2 regions of the Bradyrhizobium sp. USDA 3315 genome follow, and region 2 is predicted to be linked to the other one. Evidence: predicted binding sites of a transcription regulator. Region 2 holds the regulator's gene; the other holds the start of a gene.
What was found. The regulator PhoB, encoded in region 2, activates phosphate uptake and scavenging genes when phosphate is short. The targets are predictions, from matches to a motif close to TGTCATNNANCTGTCAT.
Positions count from the first base shown of each region.

Region 1 (4,418 bases), 600 kb from region 2:
CCTATGCACCGGCGGCGCTGACGCCGCCCGCGTGGCGGCCGCTGGCCTTTGCCGGGGCCACCGTGTTCGGCATCGTCACCAGCGGGCTTCGCATGGCCTTTGGCGGCCATTTCTTCACCGATGTGGCGATCGCGGGCCTGGTGTCGTTCTTCACGGTCTGGCTGTTCTACGCGCTGATCTACCGCTGGGCAGCGACCCGGCTGACTGAAGCCCAGGTCGATGCCGCGCTGACGCGCCTTGCGATGCCCGGCTACCGGTGGATGCAGCGCTGGCGCCGGGGCGGCCGGGCGGAGCCCGGCGGCACGGAAGCCTGATTAAAGGCGTGCCCAGGCTCCGGAAATTTGATATTCGCCCTGCGTAATCACCACCGATTTCGACCGATTGGACCGTCCCATGAGTACGATTCTGAAAAGCCTGCCCACTGGCGAAAAAGTCGGCATCGCGTTCTCGGGGGGGCTCGACACCTCAGCGGCGCTGCTCTGGATGAAGCTGAAAGGCGCCAAGGTCTTCGCCTATACCGCCAATCTCGGCCAGCCCGACGAGGCCGACTACGACGCGATCCCGCGCAAGGCGATGGATTTCGGCGCCGAGAAGGCCCGCCTGGTCGATTGCCGCACCCAGCTGGTCCATGAGGGCATCGCCGCGATCCAGTCCGGCGCGTTCCACATCTCGACCGGCGGCATCACCTATTTCAACACCACGCCGCTCGGCCGCGCGGTGACCGGCACGATGCTGGTCGCGGCGATGCAGGAGGACGGTGTCAACATCTGGGGCGACGGCTCGACCTTCAAGGGCAACGACATCGAGCGCTTCTATCGCTACGGCCTGCTGACTAACCCGAGCCTGCGCATCTACAAGCCCTGGCTCGACCAGCAGTTCATCGACGAGCTCGGCGGCCGCGCCGAGATGTCGGCCTTCATGACCGCGCAAGGCTTCGCCTACAAGATGAGCGCCGAGAAGGCCTATTCGACCGACAGCAATCTGCTCGGCGCGACGCATGAGGCCAAGGATCTCGAGAGCCTTGCGAGCGGCATCACCATCGTCAATCCGATCATGGGCGTGCCGTTCTGGCGCGCCGACTGCGACGTCAAGCCCGAGAAGGTCGTGGTGCGGTTCGAGGAGGGGCAGCCGGTCGCGCTGAACGGCAAGACGTTTGCCGATCCGGTCGCGCTGTTCCTCGAGGCCAATGCGATCGGCGGCCGCCACGGCCTCGGCATGAGCGACCAGATCGAGAATCGCATCATCGAAGCGAAGAGCCGCGGCATCTATGAGGCGCCGGGCATGGCGCTCTTGCACATCGCCTATGAGCGCCTCGTCACCGGCATCCACAACGAGGATACGATCGAGCAGTACCGCATCAGCGGCATGCGGCTCGGCCGCTTGCTCTATCAGGGCCGCTGGTTCGATTCGCAGGCCTTGATGCTGCGCGAGACCGCGCAGCGCTGGGTGGCGCGCGCCGTCACCGGCGAGGTGACGCTCGAGCTGCGCCGCGGCAACGACTACTCGATATCAAACACCGAGAGCCCGAACCTGACCTATGCGCCGGAGCGGCTCAGCATGGAGAAGGTCGAGGACGCCGCCTTCACACCGGCCGACCGCATCGGCCAGCTGACGATGCGCAACCTCGACATTGCTGACACCCGCGCCAAGCTAGGCCTGTACAACAAGGCTGGCCTCATCTCGAGCGGCGAAGGCTCGCAGATCTTCCAGCTCGAGAACGACAAGGACTGAGGCGGCACCCTCTCGCCTTGTCGTCCCGGGCAAGCGAAGCGCGACCCGGGACCCATAACCACCGGCCATGGTTATGAAGCACGCTGGTGCTCCAGCGCGCTTCCACGACTCCTCCCTGTGGTTATGGGTCCCGGCCTTCGCCGGGACGACGTGGGGAGAGAGGCCTGCCTACTTCATCCTGAGCGCATCCAGCAGCGAGCGGAACGCGCGCGCGTAATCGGTGCCGGTCTTGCCGATATCCGGCCCCGCGGAGACCGCAACCGCGGCCTCCGTCACCGCGCCGAGCAGCAGCCGCGCCAGGGGCTCGATCGGCTGCCTGGCGATCACGCCGGCATCCATCGCGGCGGCCAGCGCGCGCGGAAACTTGCCGCCGAAATGCTTGGCGTCGATCTCGCGCCAGCGTTCCCAGCCGAGCACGGCGGGGCCGTCGCGCAAGATGATCTGGCCGGTCGGGCCTTTCGAGCACGCCGCGAAATAGCCCTGCGTGCCCGCCGCCATCGCCGCCAGCGGATCGTTCTCGGCGCGCGAGATGCGGTCGAGATCGGCAACAAGGTCGATCGACACCTGCTCGAACACCGCCTCGAACACCGCCTCCTTGGTCGCGAAGTGATGATAGACCGCGCCCTTGGCGACACGCGCGCCGGCGGCGATGTCGTCCATCGTCGCAGCGGCGAAGCCGCGCTCGCCAAAAATGCGCCGCGCCGCCTTGACGATGGCGGCTCTGGTTTTCTCGCGCCGTTCGGCCTGGGTTGCCATCATCCATCTCTAGCCCGGGTTCCGTAGTCGCGCCAGTTGACTTACCGACTCTTGGTCGATAAATACCGACTATCAGTCGGTAAATGGAGAGTGCTTATGCCTTCGCTCAAGACGTTGCAAGCCTTCGCCGACACGGTCGAGTCCAACGACCATGTCGGCGCGATCAGGAACTTCTACGCGGTCGATGCCCGCACCCAGGAGAATGACGGCGAGTGGCGGGTCGGCCGCGAGGCGCTGGCGGCGCGCGAGGCGGCGGTGCTGGCGGCGGTCGCCGGCGTCAAGACCACGCGGCTCGGGCCGCTCCTGCTCGACGGCGATCATTCGGCGATCTGCTGGCGCTTCGAATTCACCGGCAAGGACGGCAAGGTCCGCAGCATGGAGGAGGTCGCCTGGCAGACCTGGCGCGACGAGGAGCTGGTCGAAGAGCGCTTCTTCTACGATCCGCAGCAGATGGCGCGCTGAAATCGCGCCGGCCCTTGCGGCAATACGCCCCGGCGCGCCTCATTGCGCCGTCATCCGCCGCAACTAGCCTCCGCTCCGATGCGCATGATGCGCGAGAGCGGAGCATCGATCATGATCAAGCAAGTTGCCGGTATGGCCGTCACGCTGGCGTTGTCGGCAGCGCCGGCGTTCGCCCAGACGATCTATCCGATCGATCGCGCCGATATCCTCGTCGGCGCCAAATTCGACTTCAAGGTCGAGCTTCCGGAATTGGTCGATCAAGCAAAGCTCAAGGTCACGCTGAACGGCGCGGACTATGCCGCGGTGTTCGGCCAGGGCGGCACATTCACCGCGCACGAGGCCGGCCGGGAGCAGTCGGCGCTGTTGCTGCGCGATGTCTCGCTCGTCAAGCCTGGGCAGGTCGCCGTCGAAGTCAGTGACGGCACGCAGAGCCGGACCGTGACCTGGACCGTCTACGACACCGGGGCACGCAAGGCCAGGAACGTGATCCTGTTCATCGGCGACGGGATGTCGCCGTCGCATCGCGTCGCCGCGCGAATCCTCTCCAAGGGAATCGCGGAGGGCAAGAGCCGCGGCAAGCTCGCGATCGACGACATGCCGCATATGGCGCTGGTCGCGACCGCCGGCTCGGACTCGATCATCACCGATTCGGCGAATGCCGCGAGCGCCTACGCCACCGGCCACAAGGCCGCGGTCAATGCGTTCGGCGTTTACGCCGATCGCACGCCCGATCCGCTCGACGATCCCAGGGTCGAGACCATCGCGAGCCTCGCCAAGCGCCGGGCGGGCCTCGCGGTCGGCATCGTCACCAACACCGAGGTCGAGGATGCGACCCCGGCGGCGATGGTTGCGCATATCCGCCGCCGCGCCGCCTATGACGCGATCGTCGCGCAATATTTCGACGCGAAGCCCGACGTGCTGATGGGCGGCGGCTCCGCGAACTTCCTGCCGCAATCCGCGTCCGGATCGAAACGCAAGGACGATGTCGACTATCTCGCGCGCTTCCGCGACGCCGGCTATCCGGTCGCGACGACCGCAGGCGAACTCGCCACGCTCGCGGCCAAACCGGACACCCGCCAACTGCTCGGCCTGTTCGCCGCCGGCAACATGGACGGCGCGCTCGACCGCAAGTTCCTGAGGGGCGGCGGCGTCAGGAAATTCCCCGAACAGCCGGACCTGACCGAGCAGGTCCAGGCCGCGCTCACGGTGCTGTCGAAGCACGAGGCCGGTTTCTTCCTGATGGTCGAGTCCGGCCTGATCGACAAATACGCCCATCTGCTCGACATGGAGCGCGCGGTCTACGACACCATCATGCTCGACAATGCGGTGCGGCTGGCAAAGGACTGGGCGAAAGCGCGCAACGACGACACGCTGATCCTGGTCGTGGCCGATCACAACCATCCGAACAGCCTGGTCGGCACCATCAATGACGACATGGCGGCGACACCCAACGTGCCGCTGCGCGAGCG
Region 1 is NZ_JBSRYP010000001.1:2,140,783-2,145,200, forward strand. Features, by position in the region: gene ACVIYL_RS09910 (phosphatase PAP2 family protein) at 1-314, shown strand, start outside; gene argG (argininosuccinate synthase) at 394-1,731, shown strand; gene ACVIYL_RS09920 (TetR/AcrR family transcriptional regulator) at 1,900-2,487, opposite strand; gene ACVIYL_RS09925 (nuclear transport factor 2 family protein) at 2,584-2,949, shown strand; gene ACVIYL_RS09930 (alkaline phosphatase) at 3,061-4,418, shown strand, end outside.
Region 1: a site for PhoB is predicted at 2,987-3,003, ahead of ACVIYL_RS09930 (alkaline phosphatase). Genes of this name have one in related genera too.

Region 2 (4,418 bases):
CGATCTACAAATCCCGCCGCCGCAGCGACATCGTCATCCGCGCACTCTGTGTCGGCGCCGCGCTGTTCGGCGTCACCTGGCTGGCGCTGATCCTGATCACGCTGCTCTATAACGGCCTTGCCGGCCTCAGCGTGCAGCTGTTCACCCAGAACACGCCGCCGCCCGGCTCGACCGAAGGCGGCCTGCTCAACGCCATCGTCGGCTCGGTCATCATGACCGTGATCGGCGTCGGCATCGGCGCGCCGCTTGGCCTGTTCGCCGGCACCTACCTCGCCGAATACGGCAAGCACGACAAGCTGACCTCGGTGATCCGCTTCATCAACGACATCCTGCTCAGCGCGCCCTCGATCATCATCGGCCTGTTCATCTATGGTGCGGTGGTGGTGCCGATGCGCGGCTTCTCGGCGATCGCGGGCAGTCTCGCGCTCGCTGTGATCGTGATCCCGGTCGTGCTGCGCACCACCGAGGACATGCTGCTCTTGGTGCCCAATCCGCTGCGCGAGGCCGCCTCCGCGCTCGGCCTGCCGCGTTCGCTGGTGATCAAGCGGATCGCTTATCGTGCTGCGCGATCGGGTCTGATCACCGGCGTGCTGCTGGCGACCGCCCGCGTCGCCGGCGAGACCGCGCCGCTGCTGTTCACCGCGCTGTCGAACCAGTTCTTCAGCCTGGATCTGACCAAGACGATGGCCAACCTGCCGGTGACCATCAATAACTTCGTGCAGAGCCCCTACGCCTACTGGAAAGAGCTGGCGTGGAGCGGTGCGCTGCTCATCACATTCACCGTGCTCGCGTTGAATATCGGCGCGCGTATCCTTGGTGCCGAAAGGGCCGCAAAATGACCGAGCTTTCCGTCTCCACGACTGCCGCAGGCCACATTCCGCAGGTTCCGCTGCCGGAAGCGCCGCCGAAAGTCACGGTGCGCAACCTCAACTTCTACTACGGCGAGCACCACGCGCTGAAGAACATCAACCTGACGCTCGGCACCAACCGCGTCACGGCGTTCATCGGCCCGTCCGGCTGCGGCAAGTCGACCCTGCTGCGCATCTTCAACCGGATGTACGACCTCTATCCGGGCCAGCGTGCGGTCGGCCAGCTGATGCTGGACCAGACCAACATTCTCGACCCCAAGCTCGACCTCAACTTGCTGCGCGCGCGGGTCGGCATGGTGTTCCAGAAGCCGACGCCGTTCCCGATGACGATCTACGAGAACATCGCCTTCGGCATCCGCCTCTACGAGAAGATCTCGAAGTCCGAGATGGACGACCGGGTCGAGAAGGCGTTGCGCGGCGGCGCGCTGTGGAACGAGGTCAAGGACAAGCTGAACGCCTCCGGCCTGTCGCTCTCCGGCGGCCAGCAGCAGCGCCTGTGCATCGCGCGCACCGTGGCGGTGCGTCCCGAGGTGATCCTGTTCGACGAGCCGTGCTCGGCGCTCGACCCGATCTCGACCGCCAAGGTCGAGGAACTGATCCAGGAGCTCTCCGAGGACTACACGATCGCGATCGTCACCCACAACATGCAGCAGGCGGCGCGCGTCTCCGACAAGACCGCCTTCATGTATCTCGGCGAGCTGATCGAGTTCGACGACACCAACAAGATCTTCACCTCACCGAGCGATCGGCGCACCCAGGACTACATCACCGGCCGGTTCGGTTGACCGGCGCATGATCCGGAAAAGTGGAAACCGGTTTTCCGATCAGGTCATGCTAAAATTCAGGACACGAAGCCATGATCCCCGGGATCATGGTTGAGGGAGACAAGCGATGGCTTCTGAACATACCGCCAAGGCATTCGACAGCGACCTGCAGGAGTTGACCCGCCTGGTCGCCGAGATGGGCGGCCTGGTCGAACGGATGATTACCGAGTCGGTCGACGCGCTGATCCGTCGCGACGTCGCGCTCGGCAAGCGCGTGGTCGCCGCCGACATCGAGATCGACAATCTGCAGCGCAACATCGAAGAGCGCGCGGTGCTGACGATCGCGCGCCGCCAGCCGATGGCGATCGACCTGCGTGAGATCGTCAGCGCGATGCGCGTCGCCACCGATCTCGAGCGGATCGGCGACCTCGCCAAGAACATGGGCAAGCGCGTCGCGGCGCTGGAGAGCGATTTCCAGCCGCTGAAGTTGATCCGCGGCCTCGAGCACATGACCGACCTCGTGCTGTCGCAGGTCAAGTCGGTGCTCGACGCCTATGCCGCGCACGACCTGCCGGCGGCGATGAACGTCTGGAAGGGCGACGAGGAGGTCGATGCGATCTGCACCTCGCTGTTCCGCGAACTGCTCACCTACATGATGGAAGATCCGCGCAACATCTCGTTCTGCATCCATCTGATGTTCTGCGCCAAGAACATCGAGCGGATCGGCGATCACGCCACCAATATCGCCGAGACCGTGTTCTACATGATCGAGGGCCAGCAGATCACCGACAAGCGCCCGAAGGGCGACATGACCACTTTTGCCACCACGGTGCCGGGCAACTGAGGCATGATCGGCAAGCACGGAACCGGCAAGAGCGAAACTGGACGATCCTCGCGACAAATCGTTTCCGCGGGGACTATGCTCAAGGAAGTAAGCGTTTCGGTTTGCGTCTGGGCAACGGATCACTACAGAGAAAGAACTTAAACCGATGAGCGCACGCATTCTGGTAGTCGAAGACGAGGAAGCGCTGACGACGCTGTTGCGCTACAATCTCGATGCGGAAGGCTACGATGTCGAGACGGTGGGGCGCGGCGACGATGCGGATACAAGGCTGAAGGAGCGCGTTCCCGACCTCGTGGTGCTGGACTGGATGCTGCCGGGCCTGTCCGGCATCGAACTGTGCCGCCGCCTGCGGGCGCGGCCCGAGACCAAGCAGCTTCCGATCATCATGCTGACCGCGCGCGGCGAGGAAAGCGAGCGCGTGCGCGGGCTTGCCACCGGCGCGGACGATTACATCGTCAAGCCGTTCTCGGTGCCGGAGCTGCTGGCGCGGGTGAAGGGCCTCTTGCGCCGAGCCAGCCCGGAGCGGCTTGCGACCGTGTTGACCTATGGCGACATCGAGCTCGACCGCGAGAAGCGCCGCGTGGCGCGCTCGGGCCGTCCGATCGATCTCGGGCCGACCGAGTATCGCCTGCTTGAATTCTTCCTCGAGCATCCCGGCCGCGTGTTCAGCCGCGAGCAATTGCTCGACAGCGTCTGGGGCCGCGACATCTACATCGATGAGCGCACCGTCGACGTGCATATCGGCCGCCTGCGCAAGCTGCTCAATCCGGGCCGCGAGCAGGATCCGATCCGCACCGTGCGCGGCGCCGGCTACGCGCTCGACGACCGCTTTGCCAAGGCCGAGCCGCAGCCGTAACGGCCATGCGGCACTCATAAACCGCAACACGGCGTCGTCCCGGCGAAAGCCAGGGGACCCATACGCCGCGGCCAGCGCAATCGGCACGCGGCCAGACGGCTTTCTAACAACACCCATTCGTGGTTATGGGTCCCGGCCTGCGCCGGGACGACGCCGGTGATGTAGCGGTAGCCCGGATGGAGCCGACGGGTCGCGCGAACGAGCGCCCCGTTGGCTCCATCCGGGCTGCGTCACACAAAAAAATCCCCGCTTTCGCGGGGATTTGTCTTTGAGGTCTTCCGTCGTTTTCCCGAGTGCTCACTTGATCTGCGGTTTCGCCGACGGCCGGCGGCGATCGGCGGCGGGCTGGTAGGCGACGCGCGAGTGATGCGCGCAATAGGGCAGGCCGGCGAGCGCCTTGCCGCCGCAGAAGAAGAATTCCGGGCTCGAGGGATCGCCGACCGGCCAGTGGCAGGTGGCCTCGTTGAGCTCGAGCAGCGAGAGCCGCTGGCTCATCGGCACCACATTGTCGTAGGAGATCGGATCGGGCTCCATCTCGACCTCGAAGGCGTGCGCCAGCGCGGTGTTGCCGCGCGAGACCGGACGCGCCACCCGCATCATGTGCTGGGCCGGGCGAGCCTTGCGCTGCCGCGGCGCGGCAGTGGAGGGTGCCTTGGCGCGGCCGGAAAGGCCGAGCCGATGCACTTTGCCGATCACGGCGTTTCGCGTCACATTGCCAAGTTCCGCCGCGATCTGGCTGGCCGACAGGCCGGACTCCCAGAGTTTCTTCAGCTGCTCGACGCGATCGTCGGACCAGGTCAATACAGTCATCGCATTCTTCCCTTCGCGTAGCGCCGGCCAATCATTGGAGCGGCGCTGCGAGCCAATCTGGACAAATATCCCTGCGGCCAGAATCCCTTAGCCCTCGCCGGGCACGGTGTTGCGCCCGAACGTTTACGCGAGACACAAAGGCTACTTAGAGGGTCCAGTACCGCCGCACGAGATGTCGTACCCGACAGGCCAAACGCTACAATATGGCGTGACTCTGGCGCAAGAGTCCGCGGTCGTGCGTCCACATGTTCCCACACAGTTAAGCATCGCGATGA
Region 2 is NZ_JBSRYP010000001.1:2,745,587-2,750,004, forward strand. Features, by position in the region: gene pstA (phosphate ABC transporter permease PstA) at 1-839, shown strand, start outside; gene pstB (phosphate ABC transporter ATP-binding protein PstB) at 836-1,654, shown strand; gene phoU (phosphate signaling complex protein PhoU) at 1,761-2,477, shown strand; gene phoB (phosphate regulon transcriptional regulator PhoB) at 2,623-3,333, shown strand; gene ACVIYL_RS12580 (GcrA family cell cycle regulator) at 3,631-4,143, opposite strand.